2 regions of the Piscinibacter sp. PDB5-1 genome follow, and region 2 is predicted to be linked to the other one. Evidence: riboswitches for the same ligand, from Rfam matches in the RefSeq annotation. Region 2 holds a riboswitch; the other holds the start of a gene.
The links. A riboswitch is a leader RNA that binds a small molecule or an ion and turns the genes downstream of it on or off. The one in region 2 is predicted to bind S-adenosylhomocysteine.

Region 1 (11,821 bases), on a different contig from region 2:
ATAAGCCGCTCAACGAAACGACCGCACCTGCGTGCGCATGTAAGAAGGGCTGACGCCGTACAGGCGGTGCCAGGTGCGCGACATGTGGGCCGAGTCGCTGTAGCCGGCCTCGTGGGCCGCGTCGGTCAGCGAGAGGTCGTCGCGAAAGGCGAACAGCTCCCAGGCCACGGCGGTGCGCCGCCACGCCTGGTAGCTGCGAAACGGCAGCCCGAGCTGCGTGTTGAAGAGATGGGACACGCGCGCGGTCGGCAGCCCCACGTCGCGCGCGAGCGCCGCCAGCGGCCGCTCGAAGCCGGCGTCGAGTGCGTACAGCACCGCCGTCATCGCGGCATCGACCGACACACTCACCCCGTGGTCGAGCGGCACCGCCTGCACCACCTGCTCAAACAGGTGCCGCACCGCGGGCAGGTCCGGCGAAGCCCACACGATGTCACGCAGCGCGAGGTTCCAGTGCTCCAGATGGTCGCGCCGCAGCAGCTTCACCTGCCCGCCGCTCAAGAGGCTGAGCGCCGCGAAGCTCGGGTGGTTGGGCGCAATGTGGAAGGCCAGCAGCTCGATGCCGGTTGCGTCGAGTGAGCGCATCACCTGCGGGCCGACCAACGCGGCATCGGTCATCACGTCCAGCCCCTGCGCGCGCAGGCGGAACGGCCGGCCGCAGGCGCTGAGCAGGATCACTGCCTGCTGGCGCGCCGTGTCCATCGATCGCATGCGGTACGAGGCGTGCAGAAACCCCGCCGAACCGAACCAGTAGTGGCGGTCGGGCGGAAATTCGCCGGGCGTGGCGATTTCGGTGGTGGGCAACAGGCGGGCAGCCACGGGCGGGGTGTGCGCAGAAGCGTTCGGGCCTCGAACTTACCCCCGCGCACGGCCTTCCACAGCTAGGGATGACACGGCACCCGATCGCAGGGGTGCCACAAACCGCACGCCCGCCGCCGCCGGCGGCGGGCGGGCTCAGCGGCAACTGTCGGCCGCGACTTTTTCGTAGACGCCCGGGGCGGTCTGCCGCAGCGAGGCGCTGCCGAAGAAGTACCAGCCGAGTGGTTGGTTGCTGCCCAGCGCCCGCACCGTGCCCCACCAGAAATAGGCGCGCCCGGCGCTCACATGCGCCGCATTCGAGGCGGTGATGCAGGGTGAGGTCGGTGCGGGCGGCGTGGCCTCGCCCGACAGCCGGCCCACCATGGCGCGCACGGCGGCCATCTGCGGACCGGTCTTGCGCGCGTAGTCGGCGCGGTCGTAGCCCCACCAGTCCCAGCAGCCGTTGATGGCCGCGCTGCCCGTCTGCGGGTAGAGCAGCACGATGCGGTTGGTGTCGGCCCAGCGGTTGTAGCCGGTGCTGCGCACGTACTGCTCGCCCAGGTTGGCGGTGTTCTGCCGGCAGCCGTGGAACACGACGTGCAGGCGGCACGGGCTGGCTCCGCCCGCGCAGGCCTGCGGCACGTAGGCCCAGCCGGTGTCGGCCATGGCATGGCCCTGCACGAACTCGGTCTGGTCGAACTCGATGAACTGCCCGCCCAGCGCGCCGTTGTTGCGTGGCGCGAGCGGGCCGTGCAGGTGCTGGAGGATGTCGCCCGCCAGGTCCACGTCGCAGTCGTTGATGAAGGGCGTGCCCGTGGTCGCGCAGCTGCTGCCGGTGTCGTCGGTGACCATCGCGTGGCCAGCCGCCACGTCGTTGCGAAAAACGATGTGGGCCGCAGGCACGAAGTCGGCGTAGTACGAGCGCAGGTCGGTCATCACGCCGGGCTTGACCGTCGGGTCTTGCGTGCCACTGAAGAGGTAGACCTTCGAGGTCTGCAGCTTCTCGACCGGGTCGATCAATCCCTGCTGCGCCCAGGTGCGTGTGGTGCTGACGAGCGACGCGACCGGGATCGACGTGTTGTGCGCCATGCACCGCCCGGTGGCGTTGGCGAGCACGCCCTCGGCGCAGAAGTACGGCCCGCCCGCCACGACCCCGGCGCCCTTGCTGAAGGTGGCCGAATAGGCGACGTGCATCTGCACCGTCATGAACCCGCCCGAGGACAAGCCCGAGACGCTGACCTCGGCCGGGTCGATGGTCAGGGCGGGCAGCTTGGCGGGTTGCGCAAACGTGCTGCCGGCGAGCAGCAGCAGGGTGGCTGCGCAGGCGAGGGTGGGGCGTGACATGGCGGACCTCCTTCGCGGCGCTCGGTCGGCGACGCATCGGCGCAGTCTGTGCCGTGCCCCCGGGGCTGACAAGCTATCACTTAGGGATGGCCGGGCCTTGCGCCGGGCGAACGCTGGGTGCGTGTCAGGCCGAGGGCGCCGCGCCCACGGGGCGCTGAAAGAACGCCACCGCCGCGCCCACGGCGAGCACGCCGGCCGACACCGCCAGCCCGGCGCGCAGGCCACCGCTGCCGTCCGACAGCCAGCCCACCAGGCTGGGGCCGACGATCTGCCCGGCCGCGAAGACGATGGTGAACGCAGCGATGCCCCCCGGCCACGCGGCGGGCGGCGCGTTGTGCCGCACCAGCGCCGTGGTCGAGGCGACGACCGAGAGGAAGACCGCGCCGAACAGCGCCCCGGAGGCGAACACGGCGGCGGGATGCGCGCTCCATACCGGCAGCAGCGTGGCCAGCGCAAGCAGGCCGTTCAGCAGCCCCATCGACTCGCCGCCACGAAAGCGCTGCAGCAGCCGGGCCCACAGGAAGGACGAGGCCATCACCCCCGCGCCCAGCAAGGCATAGAAGGCGGTGACGAAGCCGCCGCCCAGACCCTGTTCGCGCAGCAGCGTGACGATGAAGGTCATGTAGCCGATGTAGCCCAGCCCGAACAGGAAGTACGAGCCCAGGCCGCCGAGGTACTGGCGCCATGCGAAGCCCACGCTGGCCGCGCGTTCGGCCGGGTGGCTGTCGAGCCGGCGCGTGGCGCGCGCGGTCACGGCCGTGGCGACCAGCGCCAGCACCCCGAGCGCCACCCAGGCCCCTTGCCACGCATGCGGGCGCGGCCACGCGACGACCGGCGGCACCAGCAGGGCCGAGGCGACGATGCCGGCTCCCGTGCCGCCGTAGTAGATGCCCAGCACCAGTCCGGGTGACAAGGTGGTGCCCACCGCCGGCAAGGTGCCCACCAGCCGCGCCGCGAGCAGCCCGCCTGAGACGAAGGTGGCGGCGCTGGCCACGCCGGTGACGAGGCGCAGTGCGTACAGGCCCGCGTCGTTCAACACAGCGCCGTGCGCGGCGAGCAGCAGTGCCGAGCCTGCGCTGCCGGCCAGCAGCACGTGCCGCGCATCGAAGCGGCGCAGCCACAGCGGCGCGAGCAGCGCGCCCAGCAGGTAGCCCGCGGCATTGGCGGTGTTCATCGCGCCGGCGGTGAGGTAGGTCCAGCCGAGGTCGGCGCGCATCGGCGGCAGCAGCAGCGCGTACGAAAAGCGCGCCAGTCCGAGCGACACGGCGGCGCCGAGCGCCAGGGCGCAGGCCACGCGCAGGGCGGCGGTGCGGGTCGCGGCAGGCGTCATCGGCGGCCGGTGGGTGAGCCGGAAGAACGGTTCATGCGGCGAGTCTTGCACAGGCACCGCCGTGGTGCCTCCTGCGGTCCTACCGCGGCATGCGACGCGGGCCGATGGCGACGCCCACGCGGCCGCAGTGCAATCACCGCCTTGTGTTTTCGACGAGGAGATTTCCCATGTCCGACGCCCTGTGCGAGCCGTCGCCCGCCGCCACGAGCGCCGAAGCCGCCGGCCACGCAGCCCCCTTCGAAGCGCCCGCGGGCGAGACCTTCGACATCGACTGCACCCTCGGCTACGAGGTGAGCGGCACGAGCGACTTCATTTTTCTCGTGCATGCCTTGCAGGGCATGGACCAGACCGTGCTGAACGAGTCGCTGGTGCTCACGCCCGAGCTGCCGCATCACGTCTACCAGGACCCGACCGTGCACCACCGCTTCCTGCGTGTGCACGCCGAGTCGGGCGCTTTCACGCTGCGCTACCGCGCCCAGGTGCGACGCGTGCCCGAACCGTTGGACCTGAGTGCGCCCGAGTGGCCGGTCGCCGACCTGCCCGAGCAGGTGTTGCACAACCTGATGCCCACGCGCTATTGCGAGTCCGACCTGCTGGGCCCGGCCGCCTGCAAGCTGTTCGGTGGCCTGCCGCAGGGTTTCGCCCGGGTGCAGGCAATTTCGGACTGGGTGCACGAGCACATCGAGTACCGCGTCGGTTCGACCACGCCCACCACGACCGCGCGCGATGTGTTCGTGCAGCGTGCGGGCGTGTGCCGCGACTTCGCCCATCTGGCCGTCACCTTCTGCCGGGCGCTCAACATCCCGGCGCGGCTGGTGGTGGGCTACAGCCGCTTCGACGAGCCGCCGCCCGATTTCCATGCCGTCTTCGAGGCCTTCGTCGGCGGGCGATGGGTGATGTTCGACCCCACGCGCCTGTCGCCGGTCGATGAAATGGTGCGCATCGCGGTTGGCCGTGACGCCAAGGACGTGGCCTTCGCGACGATCTTCGGCCCGGCGCGCATGGTGCAGATGGCGCCGTTGATCGAGCCCGTGGCCTGAGTACTTTTTCACGCCGGCGCCTGGAAATGCGCCGGCGCGCTGACTACAATCGCGGCTCTTTCCGAGGAGCGTTGCAAGGTGCCCCCACCCGTCAGTCGGGTTCGGCGTGGTCCCCCAGGCTCGGAAATCAGATTGCAACCGCGCTCACCCGCACGATGTGTCCTCGTGGGTGAGTGGTGATGTCCCCCTCCCTTTCGTTTCGGCGCGTCGCGCGGGTTCCTCTCACTCCTGGAGCCTGTATGAACGCTGTGCTGAAACCCACGAACGACCACGCCGTCGCCGACCTGTCCCTCGCCGACTGGGGCCGCAAAGAAATCAAGATTGCCGAGAGCGAAATGCCGGCGCTGATGGCCATCCGCGCCGAATTCGCCAAGACGCAGCCGCTGAAAGGCGCGCGCGTCACCGGCTCGCTGCACATGACCATCCAGACCGCCGTGCTGGTCGAAACGCTGCAAGCCCTGGGCGCCGACGTGCGCTGGGCCTCGTGCAACATCTTCTCGACGCAAGACCACGCCGCCGCGGCGCTGGCGGCCGTCGGCACGCCCGTCTTCGCGCACAAGGGCGAAACGCTGGCCGAGTACTGGGACTTCACCCATCGCATCTTCGAGTTCGGCGCCAAGGGCACCGAAGGCGAAGGCCCGAACATGATCCTCGACGACGGCGGCGACGCCACGCTGCTGATGATCCTGGGCAAGAAGGCCGAGAAGGACGCTTCGGTCATCGCCAACCCGACCAGCGAAGAAGAGACCTGCCTGTTCGCGTCGATCAAGGCCAAGCTCGCTGAAGACCCGACCTGGTACACGCGCAAGTCGGCCCAGATCATCGGCGTGACCGAAGAAACCACCACGGGCGTGCACCGCCTGAAGGAGATGAGCGCCAAGGGCACGCTGCCCTTCCGCGCCATCAACGTGAACGACTCGGTCACCAAGAGCAAGTTCGACAACCTGTACGGCTGCCGTGAGTCGCTGGTGGACGGCATCAAGCGCGCCACCGACGTGATGATCGCCGGCAAGATCGCCGTGGTGGCCGGCTATGGCGACGTGGGCAAGGGCTCGGCCCAGGCCCTGCGTGCGCTGAGCGCGCAGGTGTGGGTCACCGAGATCGACCCCATCAACGCGCTGCAGGCCGCGATGGAAGGCTACCGCGTGGTCACGATGGACTGGGCCGCCGACAAGGCCGACATCTTCGTCACCACGACTGGCAACAAAGACGTCATCACGCACGACCACATGAAGGCGATGAAGAACAACGCCATCGTGTGCAACATCGGCCACTTCGACAACGAGATCCAGGTCGCGTCGCTCGAAAAGTACGAGTGGGAAGAGATCAAGCCCCAGGTCGACCACGTGATCTTCCCCGACGGCAAGCGCATCATCCTGTTGGCCAAGGGTCGCCTGGTGAACCTGGGCTGCGGCACGGGCCACCCGAGCTACGTGATGTCGTCGAGCTTCGCCAACCAGACCATCGCGCAGATCGAACTGTTCACGCACCCCGACTCGTACGACATCGGCAAGGTCTACGTGCTGCCCAAGCACCTCGACGAGAAGGTCGCCCGCCTGCAGCTGACCACGCTGAACGCGCAGCTGACCGAGCTGACGGAAGAGCAGGCGGCCTACATCGGCGTGCCCAAGCAAGGCCCGTACAAGCCCGACACGTACCGGTACTGATCGACACGGCCCGCAAGGGCCGTTTCGATCTCGTCCCCGAGCCCCGTTCGGGCCGAGTCGATCGAAGCCTGCGTGCGCCACGGCCATCGCAAGCACTTCGGCAAGCTCGGTGCGAACGGGATCGGGGCCACCCGACGACAAACCCAACGGCACACGCCGAACCCATGCGCGCTGACCAACTGATCGTCCAACAAGGCCTCGCGCCCACCCGGTCCGCCGCACAGCGGTTGATCGAACGCGGCGCCGTGCGCTGGCTCGGCCCCAAGGGCTGGGCCGTGGTCAACAAGGCCGGACTCGACGTGCCCGACGACTGCGAACTGCAGGTCACCGACGACGCCGAGCTGCGCTTCGTGTCGCGCGGCGGCCTGAAGCTCGAAGGCGCGCTCAAGCACTGCAAGATCGACGTGACCGGCATGAGCTGCCTCGACCTCGGCCAGAGCACCGGTGGCTTCACCGATGCGTTGCTGCAGGCCGGTGCGGCGCAGGTCGTCGGCATCGACGTGGGCCACGGCCAGCTGCACCCGAAGATCGCGGCCGATGCACGCGTCGTCTGCTACGAGGGCTTGAACGCCCGCGACGTGGCCGGCACGCCCTTCGAGGCCGCGCATGCGAAACACAGCTTCGGTTTCGTCACCGCCGACCTGTCCTTCATCACCTCGACGCACGTGCTGCCGACGATGGTGGACTACCTCGCGCCGGGCGGTCACCTGCTGGTGCTGGTCAAGCCGCAGTTCGAGTTGCAGCCCGCGCAGATTGGCAAGGGTGGCATCGTGCGCGACCCGGCGCACTTCGCCGAAGTCGAGACGCGGCTGTGGCAGGCCTGCAAGGCGCAGGGGTTGAAGGTGCAGACCTATTTCCAGAGCCCCATCAAGGGCGGCAACGGCAACACCGAGTTTTTCGTCTGGGCGCGCTTGCCCGCTTGAAGATCCACGCACGGGCCGAGGGATTGAGCCCCTGGCGCCTGCCCGTCGATGCCCCCACGGGCCACGGGTGCGCTGCACGACCAAGAGGAATGCCATGAGTCAAACGAAGCTCCCCATCAGCCTCGAATTCTTTCCGCCCAAGACGCCTGAGGGCGTCACCAAGCTCGCCGCCGTGCGCCAGCAGCTGTATGCGCTGAAGCCGGAGTTCTGCTCGGTGACCTACGGCGCGGGCGGCTCCACGCAAGACGGCACCTTCACCGCGGTGCAGGCCATCCTGGCCGAAGGGGTGGACGCGGCCTCGCACTTCACCTGCATCGGTGCGAGCCGCGAGTCGGTGACCGAAAAGCTCGCGCAGCTGAAGGCCATGGGCGTGAAGCGCCTGGTCGCGCTGCGCGGCGATTTGCCCAGCGGCTACGGTGCCAGCGAACTCGGCGAGTTGCGCTATGCCAGCGACCTGATCGCGTTCATCCGCGAACAGTCGGGCGACGACTTCCACATCGAGGCTGCGGCTTACCCCGAGATGCACCCGCAGGCCAAGAGCCCGCAGGCCGACCTGGAGGCCTACGCCGCCAAGGTCAAGGCCGGCGCCAACTCGGCCATCACGCAGATGTTCTTCAACGCCGATGCGTACTTCCGCTTCGTCGATGAGGCGCGCAAGCTGGGCGCCGACATCCCGGTGGTGCCCGGCATCATGCCGATCACCAACTCGGCCGGCATCATCCGCTTCGCCGATGGTTGCGGCGCCGAGATTCCGCGCTGGGTGCGCCTGCGCCTGCAGGCCTACGGCGACGACATCGAGTCGATCAAAGCCTTCGGGCTCGACGTGATCAGCGCGCTGTGCGAACGCCTGCGCGCGGGCGGTGTTCCGGGGCTGCACTTCTACACGATGAACCAGAGCGCGGCCACGCTGGCCATCTGCGAGCGTCTGGGCCTCTGAGCGGCTGACTGAGCCGACGCTGACCCCGCCCGGACCCGTGCGCGTCACAAGCGCACGGTCTGCACGTGTCACCCCCGGCGGAGTGATGGACACCCCGCCGTGCGCTGCCTACGCTTGCGCCCTCGCGTCGCCTGCTGCGAACGCGGGTACAACCGATTACGAAGTTGAGGGTCCGCGCTAGTCCGTGGCCCCGCAACATCGGCAGACAATCGGCCGAGACGCACCGCATCGAGTGCATCGGGCGGATTCGACGAGGGAGTTCGGGTGACGGGTTTCATCGATGCCGCGGTGGCTTATCCCACCGCGATCTACACCGCACTGCTCGGTGTGGTCGTTTTCTATTGGCTGCTGGCGCTGGTCGGCCTGGTGGATTTCGAAGCGGGCGGGCTCGATGCCGACGTGCAGGCCGATGCCGCCGTCGATGACCTGGGCGCACTCGGCAGCTTCATCGTGGCGCTGGGCCTGGCCGGCGTGCCCTTCTCGTTCATCGTCAGCCTCACCGTCATCGTCGGCTGGACGCTCAGTTGCCTCGCCGGCATGTGGCTGCTGCCGCTGGTGCCCACCGCGCTGCTGCAAGCGGCCGCCGGCACGGCGGTGCTGATCGGTAGCCTGGGTGTCGCGCTGCTCATCACCGCGCAGGCGCTGCGCCCCTTCAAGCGATTGTTCGTGACCCACAAGGCCGTGTCCAACGCCGCGCTGGTGGGCCACGCCTGCCGCGTCACCACCACCCGTGTCGATGAGTCCTTCGGTTATGCCGAGGTGCAGCGCCGCGGCGCCGGGCTCAACGTGCGTGTCTGGGCGCGCACGCCGAATTCGCTCGTCCAGGGCTCGATGGCCCGCATCGCCGAATACGACGAGGCCCAGGGCCGCTACCGCATCGAGCCTGACCGCTGATCGACACCTTTTTTGCGGTGCGCCCCATGAGCGCGCCGCTGCCTGTGTTCACGTTTCCAAGCCGTTTCTGAGGGAGAGTCCATGACGCCGATCTTCGTTTCCGCCGGGTTGCTGGTGCTGTTCTTGTTGATGGGACTCGTGATGTTCGCGAAGTTCTATCGCAAGGTCGAGCAAGGCATGGCCTTGATCGTCAACAAGCTGAACGACCAGCCCGAGGTGACCTTCACCGGCGGCATGGTGCTGCCGATCATCCACAAGGCCGAGTTGATGGACATCTCGGTCAAGACGATCGAGATCGACCGCTCGGGCTCGCAGGGCCTGATCTGCAAAGACAACATCCGCGCCGACATCAAGGTGAAGTTCTTCGTGCGCGTGAACAACATGGCCGAAGACGTGCTCAAGGTGGCGCAGAGCATCGGTTGCGAGCGCGCCTCGAACCACGAGACGCTCGAAGAGCTGTTCTCCGCCAAGTTCTCGGAAGCGCTCAAGTCGGTCGGCAAGAAAATGGAGTTCGTCGATCTCTACCAAGACCGCGCGAAGTTCCGCGACGAGATCCTGGGGGCGATCGGCGCCGACCTCTCGGGCTACAAGCTCGACGACGCCGCCATCGACTACCTCGAACAGACGCCGGTGCACAAGCTCGATAGCAACAACATCCTCGATGCGCAAGGCATCAAGAAGATCACCGAGCTGACGGCCATCGAGCACGTGCGCACCAACGAGCTGCGCCGCAACGAAGAGCTGCAAACGAAGAAGAAGGACGTCGAGACGCAAGAGGCCTTGCTCGAACTCGAACGCCAGCAGGCCGACGCCACCGCGCGCCAGCAGCGTGAAGTCGCGTCGGTGAAGGCGCGCGAAGAGGGCGAGACCGCCAAGGTGCAGTCCGAAGAAAAGGCCAAGGCCGAGATGGCCCGCCTGCAAGCGGTGCAGCTGGTGTCGGTGCAGCAAGAGAACGTGCAGCGCGAAAAAGAAGTCGCCGAAAACAACCGCAAGCGTGCGGTGGCCATCGAAGAAGAGAAGGTCATCCGTGCCCGCGAGCTGGAGGTGGTGGACCGCGAGAAGGAAGTGACGCTGCAGCGCATCGAGAAAGACAAGGCCGTCGAGGTGCAGAAGAAGGCCATCGCCGATGTGATCCGCGAGCGCATCGTGGTCGAGCGCACGGTGGCCGAACAAGAAGAGGCCATCAAGGACGTGCGCGTGGTGGCCGAGGCCGACCGCACCAAGAAGTCCACGATCATCATGGCCGAGGGCCAGGCCGAAGAGAAGATGGTGATGGAGGTCAAGGCCGCCGAGGCGCAAGAACGCCGCGCCCGCCACAAGGCCGCCGAAGAACAGACGCTGGCCGATGCGCGCCTGAAGGTCGCCGAGCGCGAGGCCGAGGCCAAGAAGCGCGAAGCCGAAGGCGTCGAGGCCATCACCGCCGCGCCGGGCCTGGCCAACGCCAAGGTGCTGATCGCCGGGGCCGATGCGAAAGAGAAGCAGGGCCTCGTCGATGCGAAGGTCGAGCTGGCGCGTGCCGAGGCCGTGCTCAAGACGGGCCAGGCCACCGCCGGTGCCGTCGAAGCCAAGGCGCTGGCCGAGGCCTCGGGCCTGCGTGCCAAGTTCGAAGCCGAGGCCCAGGGCAAGCAGCAACTGGGCGTGGCCGAAGCGACCGGCCTGCGCGCCAAGCTGGAGGCCGAGGCCGAAGGCAAGCAGAAGCTCGGCATGGCCGATGTGACCGTGCGTGCGGCCGATGCCGACGCGGCGCTCAAGGCCGGCCAGGCCGATGCGCAGGTGGTCGAGGCGAAGTTCAAGGCCGAGGCCGAGGGCCTGCGCGAGAAGTTCGAGGCCATGAAGGCGATGGGCCCCGAAACGCGCGCCCACGAGGAATACCGCATGCGCCTGGAGATGGCGCACACCGAGACGCTCAAGGGCATCGAGGCGCAGACGCACATCGCCAAAGAGCAGGCCGAGGTGCTGGCCGCGGCGCTCACCAAGGCCAACATCGACATCGTCGGCGGCCAGGGCGACTACTTCGAGCGCTTCGTCAACGCCATCTCGGTGGGCAAGAACATCGATGGCACCGTCAACAAGAGCAACACGCTGCAGGTCGCGTTCAAAGACCAGCTCAGCGGCAAGCGCAACGCGGTCGATGACCTGCAAGGCCTGATCGGCGCGCTGGGCAGCTCGGCCACCGAGCTGCAAGAGCTGAGCGTCGCCGCGCTGTTGAAGAAGGTGATGACCGAAGGCAGCGAGACGCAGAAGGCGGCGCTGAACAACCTGTTGAGTGGCCTGGGCATCAAGCTGCCGGGAGTCGGCGCATGAGCGCGCAGGTCGAGCACCGGACCGCTCCCAAGCCGGCCTGCATCCCCTCGGGGGATCGGTCGATGTATTCATCGGACGAGGGGTTGTCATGACCATGAAAGAGTCCCGCGACTACCTGGAGCTGACCTACCGCTCGATCCAGTGCTTCGCCGACGACGGCAAGTTGCTGCCCGACGAGCTGGGCAAGCTGCTCGACATCGCCAAGCGCGATGGCGCCATCGACGCCAACGAGCGCCGCGTGCTGCTGTCCATCATCGGCCGGCTCACGCCCGAAGAGCTGACGCCCGAGATGCGCGAGACGCTGGCCGTCGTGCGCCAGCAGGTCGCGTTGTGGCGGCCGCCGGCTTGAGCAGCACCTGGCCCCGCTGCATCGCCCCCTGACCATCGAGCACAGGCGCTGCGGCGCCGACACGGAGACCTCTTCCATGTACGCAAGCCTTCGTTGCCGCTGCTTGCCCGAAGGCGCCGAGACCTTCGTCGCCGTCGAGCTGGCCCCCGAGCTGCAGGCCGTGCAGTGCCACAGCTGCTCGGGTGCGCTGCTGCACCTGAAAGACTGGCAGCACTGGCGCATCCATTCGCCGCAGCCG
Region 2 (11,821 bases):
TTGCGGCGCTGAATGCCGAAGCCTCTATTGTCGATGCAGCCTTGAGGGCCCCGGGTGACGCGGCCCACGGCGCGGCGCGCGCTGCTGGTTTCGGTGGCGGTGGGCTTGCTGATGCACGCCGCGCTGCTGCAAGGCTTCGCGGCGGGTGAATGGGACGATGGCTCCGATCGCGTGAGCGGTGTCTTGCCTGCGGTGCAGGTGCGCAGCGTGGCCCCCGAGGCGCCGCCGACGACGGTCGCTGCCGTACCGGCCCCGGTCGCGGCGAACCAGCGGCCCGCACTGCGCCGGCCTTCAGCGCCCGCTGTGGCACCCGCCGACCCACCGATGCTTGTGCCGTCCCTGCCGGCCGACACCTCGCTGGACGAAGCGCCTGAGCCATCGCCCGAGCCGAGCAGCGAGCCCGAATCCCCGGTCCTCACGCTGGCCGATGCAGCATCCGCGGCTGACACCGGTGCGGCTGTACCCGAGGTCGCCGATGCCGTCCTTGTGGCGCGCGCCTCTGCCGCCTTGCCTTCGGCGTCGGCCCCGGCTGCCGGCGAAGCCTTGCCGACCTATCGCACCACGTTGCCGCCCCCGGTCACCCTGAGTTATGGCGCACAAAGCGGCCGGCTCAGCGGCACCGCCCAACTGGTGTGGAAGCCGAATGCGACGCGTTACGAGGCGCATCTGGAAATGCTCGTGTCGGGCGTCATCGTCCGCACCTGGCACAGCGAGGGGGCGATTGACGCCGCCGGCATTGCCCCCGAACGCTTCACCGATGAGCGGCGCTTTCGCAGCGCACAGGCCGCCAACTTTCGCCGTGACAGCGCGCGCATCACCTTCTCGGGCCCGTCGAACGAATACCCGCTGCACACCGGCACGCAAGACCGCCTGACCTGGCTGCTGCAGGTGCCGGGCATCGTCGCGGCCAACCCCCAGCGCTTCAAGCCGGGCAGCCAGATCCGCCTGTTCGTGGTGGGCGCCCGGGGCGACGCCGACGTGTGGGTGCTGCGCGTGCAGGGCAGCGACGACCTGCGCCTGGCCGATGGCCGCAGCGTGCGCGCCCTGCGCGTGGTGCGCGAAGCCTCGGGCGAACACGGCACCCAGGCCGAGGTGTGGCTCGACCCCACGCGGCACCACCTGCCGGTGCGCGTGCTCATCGGCAACCAGACGCTGGAACTTCTCGACGGTCTGCCGGCTCCACCCTGACGTGATTGCCTCACCCCCCAGCAAGCATGGGGATGCGCTCCCACCGGGTCGGCTTGAAGATTGCTCCAACGACCCGAACTTCGGTGCGAAGGAGAAGCCTCATGCAGATGCTCTACAACTCGGACAGTTTCGTGGTCGTGTCTTTCGACACCCCGATGGGCGACGCGCCCGAGGGGGACGATCGCCTCACGCGCGGCGGCTACGAGATCGTCGACAAGTTCGCGGGCAAAGAGATCTTCATCGAGGGCGCGATGGCCGAAAGCTTCAAGGACGGCGTCGCCGCCTTGATGGAGACCTCGCCCTCCGAGGAAGAGATGGACGACTACATCGGCCGCTACAGCTCCTTGATGCAGCAGCCGGTCGTGCTGCACTGAGGGCACGGGCCTTCTTTTCGCGGGCCCTGCCGCCAGCCGGCGGGCCCACGTCATCTGCGTGAATTGCCGCACGTTCGACTGGCGACCCTGAGCCCATGAGGCCGCGCGCCTCCGTATAAGACGCACTCCACAAGCCCGCGCGCCGTGCAGGGCTTGTGGCTTCGCGCACAGTGCGCCAAGATCGTTCGTGTGCGTTTGCGCTGCGGCGCACAACGGACCCCTCGTTCCGCAGGAGGTGCCATGGCAGCCCGTCACCTTGACGCCCGTGTGGTGTTGTCACCCGGCTTGGTCGAAGCCCCGGTGCTCGACCGCATGTGCTCGCAGTTCGTGTTGACGCTGACCGTGCGGCACGCCTCGCGCTTCAACGTGCGGCGCGACTGGAACAGCCTGCTCGCGCTCACCGGCCGGCACCTCGTGTGGCCGACCTCGGTGCTGGCGCGCCTGCGTGAGTTTCTGAACAACCGCTGCAAGGGCAACGAACACTGGCGTGGCCACGAGGCCCTGGGCGACGAGGCGTTCATCGAACGCCACGGCGCTTGGCGCGGCCCGTATGAAGAAGGCACGCTCTTCTTTTACATCGACGAATACGTCAAGGACGCCCCCAAAGACCTGCTCGCCGTGCTTGGCGCCACCGCCGACTGGCTCGACCACAGCCTGAAGAAAGAAGCCACGCTGGTCGAGAAGAACATCGACGCGCTCGCCGGCCTCTTGCAGCTCAACCCCGCCGAACGCGCGCTGCTGCTCTACGGCACGCTGGCGCGCTACCAGCGCGATCTGCGCAGCCTCCTGGTCGAGTTCAAGGTCTCGAACGCGCAGGAGGCCTATGCGGCTATTGCCAGCGTGGCCGGCGTCAACGAGCAAGACGTCGCCGAAGCCTTGCGCGCCGGCTCGCGGCTCGAGCGCACGGGCATGGTCGAGAACCTCATCTCCGAGCACAACATCACCGACCTGGCCGACCTGATGAAGGTCAGCGAACAGCTGCCGCCGGTGCTGATGCGCCACTACGAAGGCCCGTCCGATTTGATGGCTGTGTTCACGCGGCCTGCCACACGCAGCAGCCTGCAGCCGAGCGATTTCGACTACGTGGGCGACGACCTGCAGGTACTCACTGCCTTGTTGCGCCACGCCGTGCAGCGCAAGGCGCCTGGCGTCAATGTGCTGCTCTACGGCCCGCCCGGCACCGGCAAGACCGAACTCGCCAAGGTGGCTGCGCAGGCCGCCGCGCTGGAACTGTACGAAGTTGAGTACGCCGACCGCGACGGCAACTCGCTCAGCGGGCGCGACCGCTACCGCTCGCTGCAGATCAGCCAGGTGTTCTTGAAGGGCAGCCCGCAGGTCGCGCTGCTGTTCGACGAGGTCGAAGACGTCTTCCCGCCGATCTCGACCGACGCGGCGCAGCTGATGGCGCGGCTCGACACCGGCGACGGCGCCGTGTCGGGCAGCGTGAGCGGCAAGGCCTGGGTCAACCAGATTCTCGAGACCAACCCGGTGCCGGTGATCTGGGTCACCAACCGCATCGAGCAGATCGACCCGGCGTTTCGCCGCCGCTTCCAGTACCACCTCGATCTCAAGAGCCCGCCGCCCGGGGCGCGCGAGGCGCTGGTGATGCGTGCGCTGCAGGGCGTGCCGGTGTCGGAAGGCTTCGCCGCGCGGCTGGCCGAGCGACGCGGGCTCACGCCGGCCCAGGTGCGCACGGCGGTGAAGTTCGCGCAACTGGCCACCGACATGGCGGCAGCGCTCAGCCCGCCGGGCGACGACGTGGCCGCGCAGATCGAGGCGCTGATCGAGCGCCAGTTGGGCAACGCCGACCGCGCGCTCGGCAACGTGCGTGCGAGCAAGGGCGAGCGCCGCGTCGTGACGCAGTACGACCTTTCGCTGGTCAACACCGAATCGCGCTTCGAGGTGCCTAAGATCGTCGAAGCGCTCAAGCGCAAGGGCTTCGGCACGCTGTGCTTCCACGGCGCACCGGGCACGGGCAAGACGGCGCTGGCCGAACACCTCGCGCACGAGTTGCAGCGCCCGCTGATGGTCCGGCAGGCGTCCGACATCGTCAGCAAGTTCGTCGGCGAGACCGAGCAGAACATGGCGCGCATGTTCGAGGAGGCGCAGACCGAGCAGGCCGTGCTGCTGCTCGACGAGGCCGACAGCTTTTTGCGCAGCCGGCGCATGGCCGAGCGCAACTACGAGATCAGCGAGGTCAACGAGATGCTGCAGGGCATGGAGCGCTTCTCGGGCGTGTTCATCTGCACCACCAACCTCTTCGACGACCTCGACGAGGCCGCGCTGCGCCGCTTCACCTTCAAGATCAAGTTCAAGCCGCTGACCGCCGAGCAGCGCGAGCGCATGTTCATTGCCGAGGCGCTGGACGGCGACGCGACGCGTTTGACGACCGAGCAGTCGCGCCGGCTGGCCCAGCTCGACGCGCTCGCGCCGGGCGACTTCGCGGCCGTCAAGCGGCAGGTCGATGTGCTGGGCGAGGTCTTCGAGCCCGACGAGTTCTTGTCACAACTCGAAGCCGAGCACCGGGTCAAACCCGAGGTGCGGCGGCAAAAAGGCATGGGATTCCTGCATTGATCCACATCCGGGGCCTCCTTGACTCAAGGCGCGGAGGGCCCCGCCGATAAGCCTCGGATGGAAAGACACCCGAGGCCCTGATGGACGGCACGACGCTTCCGTGGGCATTCCGCGCTGATTTGTGGGCCGCTGCCGCCGCGATGGCTGCGGGTTCGGCCTACGTCACGCTCGACCTGGCGCGGGGCATCACCTCGCGCCGGCGCAGTGCCGCCTTGCGCGCCCTGCTCGGGGCCGCGTTCGCACTGGCCTGTGGGGTCTGGGCTGGCCACCTGATCGTCATGGCCGATGAGCCGCTGCCTTTCCGCCTCGGCTACCAGGCGCCGTTGGCGTTCGTTTCGCTGGCGCTCACTTACGTTTGCATGGTCGCGGCCCTGAGCACTGGCGTTGGCAGCCCCACGCCCGGCCTGCGCTGGGCCGCCGCAGCGCTCGTGCTGGGCGCGGGGGCCTGCGTCGGCCCGATGCTGCTGCTGATGGCCCTGCACCTGGAGCCGGCGCTGAGGTGGAGCCCCGGCCTGCTGCTCGCGGGATGGGCCGCGACGAGTTTGCTCTCGGCCCTGGCACTGTGCGCCGCCGCGAAGCGTCACCGCGAACTGCCCTGGCTGCGCAGCCGGGCCTGGCACGTGCTGAGTGCGGCTTTCCTCGCCTGCGCGCTGCTGGTCGGCGACGCGGTGGTGTTCCAGGCTGCGCAGGTGCCGTTGCTGGCGCTGTCGTTCACCAGCGGCCGCCTGGCGAGTGCGACGCTGACGGCGCTGGCGACCATCGGGGTGCCGTCGATGCTGGCCTTGCTGCTGCTGGGCTCGGCGCTCGAAGCGCGCTTCAAGACCTTGCTCAAGCGCAGCCGCGACGAGCTGCGCCTGGCCGCGCAGACCGACCCGCTGACCGGGCTGCCCAACCGCGCGATGTTCGAAGAGCTGATGCACGGCGCCGGTCCGCGCGCCGATCGCCAGTCGCACCGACTCGCGCTCTTGTTCATCAACCTCGACGGCATGAAAGCGGTCAACGAATCGTTCGGCCAGGCGGCGGGCGACATGGTCCTGCGCGAGATCGGCCAGCGCTTGCGCGAGCTGATCGGCGAAGGCAACACCGTGGCCCGCGCCGGCGGCGACGAGTTCCTGGTGATGCTGGGCGGCAACCCGGGCGTCACCGACGCCTCGCAGCTCGCCTCGCGCGTGCTGAGCCGGCTGGCCGTGCCCTGCCAGATCGAAGACCACCAGGTCGCGGTGCCGTGTTCGATCGGCATTGCGATGTACCCCGAGCATGGCGCGATGTCCAAGCTCATTGCCCACGCCGACGCGGCCATGCAGGCCGCCAAGCGCAGCGGTGGCGCGACCTATTGCTTCTTCGAGGCGCGCATGGTGGCCGGCACGCGCGAGCAGATCGACCTGCTTCACGACCTGCGCCGCGCCATCGAAAACCAGGAGCTGGAGCTGTACTACCAGCCCAAGATCCACGCGCCCAGCGGCCAGATCACCGGCGCCGAGGCGCTGATGCGCTGGCACCACCCGACGCGCGGCATGGTGAGCCCGGGCGTGTTCATTCCGCTGGCCGAGCGCTTCGGCCTGATCAACGCGATGGGCAACTGGCTCATCGAAGACGTGTGCCGGCAGATCCGCGAGTGGCGCGACCAGGGCCTGCGCATGCGCGTGGCGATCAACCTGTCGGTGCACCAGTTGCGTCAGCCCGACCTGGTTGAGCGCATCGCCGACGCGCTGAAGCGCCATCGCATCGAGCCGGGCCTGCTGACCTGCGAGATCACCGAGTCGGCTGCGATGGAAGACATGCGCGTGACCCTGCAGGTGCTGGAGCAGCTCACCGCTGCCGGCGTGCACCTGTCGATCGACGACTTCGGCACGGGATATTCGAGCCTGAGCTACCTGCGTCAGCTGGCCGCTGAAGAATTGAAGATCGACCGCAGCTTCGTGATGGACCTGGAAACCAGCGTCGATGCCCGCGCCATCGTCGACGCGGTGGTCAAGCTCGCCCAGGCGCTCGGCCTGAAGGTCGTGGCCGAGGGCGTCGAGACGACGCAGCAGCAGGAAATCCTGCGTGGCCTGGGTTGCGACGAGCTGCAGGGCTTCTTGTTCGCCAAGCCGATGTCGGCCAAGGCGCTCGCGTTGTGGGCAACCAAGGACGAAGGCGGGCCGACTTCGCTGGACTTCCGGCCTTCCCTGTTCGGCGACACCCTGCCCGCCCACGCGGATTGACTGCCCCCCAGTCGCTGCGCTCCTGCCCCCAAGGGGCGCCGCCTGGCGGACCGGCAAAGCCGGCTCCGCTGGCGTTGCTTGATGTCGCAGTCGCTGCGCTTCTGCACGGCCTGTTGCAGCAAGACCCCTTGACACCCTTTCTACAATGCTCGGATGAGCACGCCCCGCTACACCCGAGCCGCCGCCCTGCCGGGCATCCTGCAACAGCGCATCGTCATCCTCGATGGCGCGATGGGCACGATGATCCAGCGCTACAAGCTGGGCGAGGCCGACTACCGCGGTGAGCGCTTCAAGGACCACCCCAAGGACCTGAAGGGCAACAACGAGCTGCTGATCTTCACGCGGCCCGACGTCATCAGCGAGATCCACGAGCAGTACCTCGCGGCCGGCGCCGACATCATCGAGACCAACACCTTCGGGGCGACCACCGTCGCGCAAGACGACTACGACCTGGCCGAGGTCGCGCGCGAGATGAACGTCGAAGGCGCACGCCTGGCGCGCGCCGCCTGCGACAAGTACAGCACCCCCGACAAGCCGCGCTTCGCGGCCGGCGCCCTGGGCCCGACACCCAAGACCGCCAGCATCAGCCCGGATGTGAACGACCCGGCGGCGCGCAACATCAACTTCGACCAGCTGAAGGCAGCCTACTACGAGCAGGCCGAGGGCTTGCTCGAAGGCGGGGCCGACCTCTTTCTCGTCGAAACCATCTTCGACACGCTGAACGCCAAGGCGGCGATCTTTGCGTTGGATGAGCTGATGGAAAACACCGGCGAGCGCCTGCCCGTCATCATTTCGGGCACCGTGACCGACGCCTCGGGGCGCATCCTCTCGGGCCAGACCGTCACCGCCTTCTGGCACAGCGTGCGCCACGCCAAGCCGATCGCCATCGGCCTCAACTGCGCGCTGGGCGCGACGCTGATGCGGCCGTACGTCGAAGAGTTGTCGCGCGTGGCAGGCGACACCTTCATCAGCTGCTACCCGAACGCCGGCCTGCCCAACCCGATGAGCGACACCGGCTTCGACGAGACGCCGGCCATCACGGGCGCGCTGGTCGAAGAGTTCGCGCAAGCCGGTTTTTTGAACATTGCCGGCGGTTGCTGCGGCACCACGCCCGACCACATCGCCGAGATCGCCAAGCGCGTGGGCAAGTACAAGCCGCGCTGCACGCACGGCGGCATGTTCAGCGAACTGTTGTCGGCGGCTTGACGGCGGCGGCGCTGCTGCGCGAGACGTTCGCGCCGCGGTCGCTGATCAAGATCTCGACGCGCCGGTTCTTCGAGCGGCCGGCCTCGTCGCCGTTGTCGGCAATCGGGTCGCGTGCCCCGCGCCCGGCCACCGCAAAACTCACCGGCGACAGGCCGCGTGCCACCAGCCAATCGCGCGTGGCGCCCGCGCGGTCGAGCGACAAGGTGTCGTTGGCCGCTGGCGAGCCCTTGCTGTCGGTGTGGCCGACCACACGGAACTGCGCCGCACCGAAGCCCCGCAACGCCACCACCACCTGGTCAAGCGCCGAGCGTGCGGCGGGTTTCAGCGCCGAACGGTTGGCTTCGAAGGCCATGTCGCCCGGCAGGGTCAGCCAGATGCGTTCGTCGTTGGTCTTGGCCACCGTGACGCCGCTGCCGCGCAAGGCCTGGTTGAGGCGGTCGTAGCTGGTCTGCATCTGCGCGGTCCAGCCCGTGCTGGCGGGCGGCTTGGCGCCATAGGCCGGCCCGGCAGCCGAGCCGGGTGCGACGCTGTCGTTCCTGGGCGTGGGCACGACCACGGTCTTCGGGGTGCCGCAGGCGGCCAGCAGGGCGGCGGCGGCCACGGTGGTGAGAAGCAGTCGGCGTGTCATCGTGAAGCGTTCCGGTGAAGGCCCCGATTGGACCGCGTTGCCAGCGGTCGTCCATCGGGCGAACGTGCAGTTTGGCCCTGGCTTTGTAACCAGGGTGCCAACAGGGGCTGCCGCTGCAACACGAGCTTGCATAAAATCGCCCACCTCCAAGGAGCGTTGCGACGGGTGCCCCACCGACCCGCCAGGCTTGGAAGCTCGCAACCACGCTCGCCCCCGCATGAATTCCCACGCATGCGCCGCGGGTGAGCACCGCGGTTCATGCCTTGAGCCCTGCCATGACCGCCACCCAAGCCACGCCTGAAACACCCGCCGTCCCGCCGATGAAGCTGTCGGGGCTGGAGCCGGTCGTCATCGGCGAGGGCTCGCTCTTCGTCAACATCGGCGAGCGCACCAACGTCACGGGCTCGAAGGCCTTCGCGCGGATGATCCTGAACGGCCAGTTCGAAGAGGCCCTGAGCGTCGCGCGCCAGCAGGTCGAAAACGGCGCCCAGGTCATCGACATCAACATGGACGAGGCCATGCTCGACGCCAAGGCGTCGATGGTGCGCTTCTTGAACCTGATCGCCAGCGAGCCCGAGATCTCGCGCGTGCCGATCATGGTGGACAGCTCGAAGTGGGACGTCATCGAGGCCGGCCTCAAGTGCATCCAGGGCAAGGGCATCGTCAACTCGATCTCGATGAAAGAGGGCGTCGAGGAGTTCAAGCGCCAGGCCAAGCTCGTGCGCCGCTACGGTGCCGCCGCCGTGGTGATGGCCTTCGACGAGAAGGGTCAGGCCGACACCTTCGCGCGCAAGATCGAGATCTGCGAGCGCGCGTACCGCATCCTGGTCGATGAGGTCGGCTTTCCGCCGGAAGACATCGTCTTCGACCCGAACATCTTCGCCATCGCGACTGGCATCGAAGAGCACGACAACTACGCGGTCGATTTCATCAACGCCACGCGCTGGATCAAGCAGAACCTGCCCGGCGCCAAGGTCAGCGGCGGCGTGTCGAACGTGAGCTTCAGCTTCCGCGGCAACGACCCGATGCGCGAGGCCATCCACACGGTCTTCCTGTACCACGCCATTCAAGCGGGCATGGACATGGGCATCGTCAACGCCGGGATGATGGGCGTGTACGACAACCTCGACCCGGTGCTGCGCGAGCGCGTCGAAGACGTCGTGCTGAACCGCCAGCCGGTCTACAAGGAAGGCGAGCCGCACCTCACGCCGAGCGAACGCCTGATCGAAATCGCCGAAACGGCCAAGGGCGCGGCCAAGGACGACAGCGCCAAGTACGCCTGGCGCGCCAAGCCGGTGGCCGAGCGCTTGAGCCACGCGCTGGTGCACGGCATCAACGAGTTCATCACCGAAGACACCGAAGAGGTCTACCAAGAGATCAAGGCCCGCGGCGGCCGCCCGCTGCACGTGATCGAAGGCCCGCTGATGGACGGCATGAACGTCGTCGGCGACCTGTTCGGCCAGGGCAAGATGTTCTTGCCGCAGGTGGTCAAGAGCGCCCGCGTGATGAAGCAGGCCGTGGCCCACCTGCTGCCCTACATCGAGGAAGAAAAGCGCCTCTTGATCGAAGGCGGCGGCGAGGCCAAACCCAAGGGCAAGATCGTCATCGCCACCGTGAAGGGCGACGTGCACGACATCGGCAAGAACATCGTGACCGTCGTGCTCCAGTGCAATAACTTCGAAGTCGTGAACATGGGTGTGATGGTCCCGTGCCAGGACATCCTCGCCAAGGCGAAGGAAGAGGGCGCCGACATCATCGGTCTGTCAGGGCTCATCACGCCGAGCCTCGAAGAAATGCAGCACGTGGCGTCTGAGATGCAGCGCGACGAGCACTTCCGCTCGCGCAAGACGCCGCTGCTGATTGGCGGCGCGACCACCAGCCGCGTGCACACCGCGGTGAAGATTTCGCCCAACTACGAAGGCCCGGTGGTCTACGTGCCCGACGCGAGCCGCAGCGTCAGCGTGTGCAGCGACCTGCTCAGCGACGAGAAGGCCGCTGCCTACATTGCCGAACTGAAGAGCGACTACGACAAGGTGCGCGAACAGCACGCCAACAAGAAGGCGACGCCGCTGGTCACGCTGGCGCAGGCGCGCGCGAACAAGACCAAGATCGACTGGGCCTCGTACGGGGCGACGACGCCGAAGTTCATCGGCCGGCGCGTGTTCAAGAACTACGACCTGGGCGAACTCGCGCAGTGCATCGACTGGGCGCCGTTCTTCCAGACCTGGGACCTGGCCGGCCCGTACCCGGCCATCCTCACCGACGAGGTCGTCGGCGAGTCGGCGCGTCGCGTCTACGGCGACGGCACGGCGATGCTGGCGCGCCTGATCAAGGGCCGCTGGCTGACGGCCAATGGTGTGATCGGGCTCTTCCCGGCCAACACGGTGGGCGACGACGACATCGAGATCTACACCGACGAGACCCGCAGCGAGGTGCTGATGACCTGGCGCGGCCTGCGCATGCAGACAGTGCGGCCGGTGGTCGATGGCGTGGCCCGGCCGAACCGCTGCCTGGCCGACTTCATCGCGCCCAAGGGCTCGGGCGTGGCCGACCACATCGGCCTCTTCGCGGTGACGGCCGGCATCGGCACCGAGAAGAAAGAGAAGCAGTTCCTCGACGACCACGACGACTACAGCGCCATCATGCTGAAGGCCCTGGCCGACCGGCTGGCCGAAGCCTTCGCCGAGCGCATGCACCAGCGCGTGCGCACCGACTTCTGGGGTTACGCCACCGACGAGGCCTTGAGCAACGACGAGTTGATCGCCGAGAAGTACAAGGGCATCCGCCCTGCGCCGGGCTACCCGGCCTGCCCCGACCACACGGTCAAGGGCGACATGTTCCGCGTGCTGCAGGCCGACGAGATCGGCATGCACCTGACCGAGAGCTGGGCCATGACGCCAGCGGCCAGCGTGAGCGGCTTCTACATCGCCCACCCCGACGCCACTTACTTCAACGTCGGCAAGATCGGCGACGACCAGCTGCACGACTGGGCCCAGCGCACCGGCCAGGACGAAGGCGCGGTGAAGCGCGCACTCGCGTCGCTGTTGTGAGTTGATCGCTGCGGCGCGCGCGTCGAAGGCGTGCCAGGGTGGGGGCCGCGCGGTGCAGGCGTGGGCGCGCTGCAAGTTCTTACGTGCGACGCATCCGCTTGCAAGGTGGCGAAAACACGGCGCTGTTTCAGATGCGACACGCGGTAAGCGGCCGCCAAACTGCCGATTTTTGACGTTCTCAGGGTCGTTGCAGGCCTGAACAATTCATCCCTTGTGCTTGGTACGCCGCGTGCGTGACCCCGGTCGATACGCGGTCTGTATCCGATCGAAAAAAGCCAGAGGGACGATCCAGTGAGACAGCAAGACAAGACGCCCCACGGGGCCAGCAGGCAGCGCACCGTGCGCTGTGTGATCGGTGCGGCGGCGCTCGCGATGCTCGTCGCCTGCGGCGGCGGCAAGCAAGAGGCAACGACCGCCAGCGACGGGCGCGAGCAGGAAGCCAGCTACCCCGCGCCCACCGGCTCGGACGTGCCGGCTTCGCGCGCGGCCGCGGCGCGGTTCCTGACCCAGGCGAGCTTCGGGCCGAGCGATGCATCGGTGCAGCGCGTGCTCGACATCGGCTACAGCCAGTGGATCGACGACCAGTGGATCAAGCCG

Region 1: another riboswitch for S-adenosylhomocysteine. It lies ahead of ahcY (adenosylhomocysteinase); the one in region 2 lies ahead of metH (methionine synthase).

What each region holds. Positions count from the first base shown of each region.
Region 1 is NZ_JBWVZL010000001.1:1,424,103-1,435,923, reverse strand. It holds gene AC1KAT_RS06500 (AraC family transcriptional regulator) at 10-816, opposite strand; gene AC1KAT_RS06495 (extracellular catalytic domain type 2 short-chain-length polyhydroxyalkanoate depolymerase) at 952-2,139, opposite strand; gene AC1KAT_RS06490 (YbfB/YjiJ family MFS transporter) at 2,264-3,469, opposite strand; gene AC1KAT_RS06485 (transglutaminase-like domain-containing protein) at 3,637-4,509, shown strand; S-adenosyl-L-homocysteine riboswitch at 4,567-4,662, shown strand; gene ahcY (adenosylhomocysteinase) at 4,749-6,176, shown strand; gene AC1KAT_RS06475 (TlyA family RNA methyltransferase) at 6,341-7,099, shown strand; gene metF (methylenetetrahydrofolate reductase [NAD(P)H]) at 7,194-8,036, shown strand; gene AC1KAT_RS06465 (ubiquinone biosynthesis protein) at 8,301-8,930, shown strand; gene AC1KAT_RS06460 (flotillin family protein) at 9,012-11,234, shown strand; gene AC1KAT_RS06455 (hypothetical protein) at 11,323-11,583, shown strand; gene AC1KAT_RS06450 (TFIIB-type zinc ribbon-containing protein) at 11,660-11,821, shown strand, end outside.
Region 2 is NZ_JBWVZL010000005.1:446,962-458,782, forward strand. It holds gene AC1KAT_RS20965 (DUF3108 domain-containing protein) at 55-1,188, shown strand; gene AC1KAT_RS20970 (BTH_I0359 family protein) at 1,290-1,562, shown strand; gene AC1KAT_RS20975 (AAA family ATPase) at 1,803-4,136, shown strand; gene AC1KAT_RS20980 (putative bifunctional diguanylate cyclase/phosphodiesterase) at 4,277-6,340, shown strand; gene AC1KAT_RS20985 (homocysteine S-methyltransferase family protein) at 6,494-7,546, shown strand; gene AC1KAT_RS20990 (OmpA family protein) at 7,521-8,174, opposite strand; S-adenosyl-L-homocysteine riboswitch at 8,317-8,390, shown strand; gene metH (methionine synthase) at 8,396-11,224, shown strand; gene AC1KAT_RS21000 (DUF1800 domain-containing protein) at 11,516-11,821, shown strand, end outside.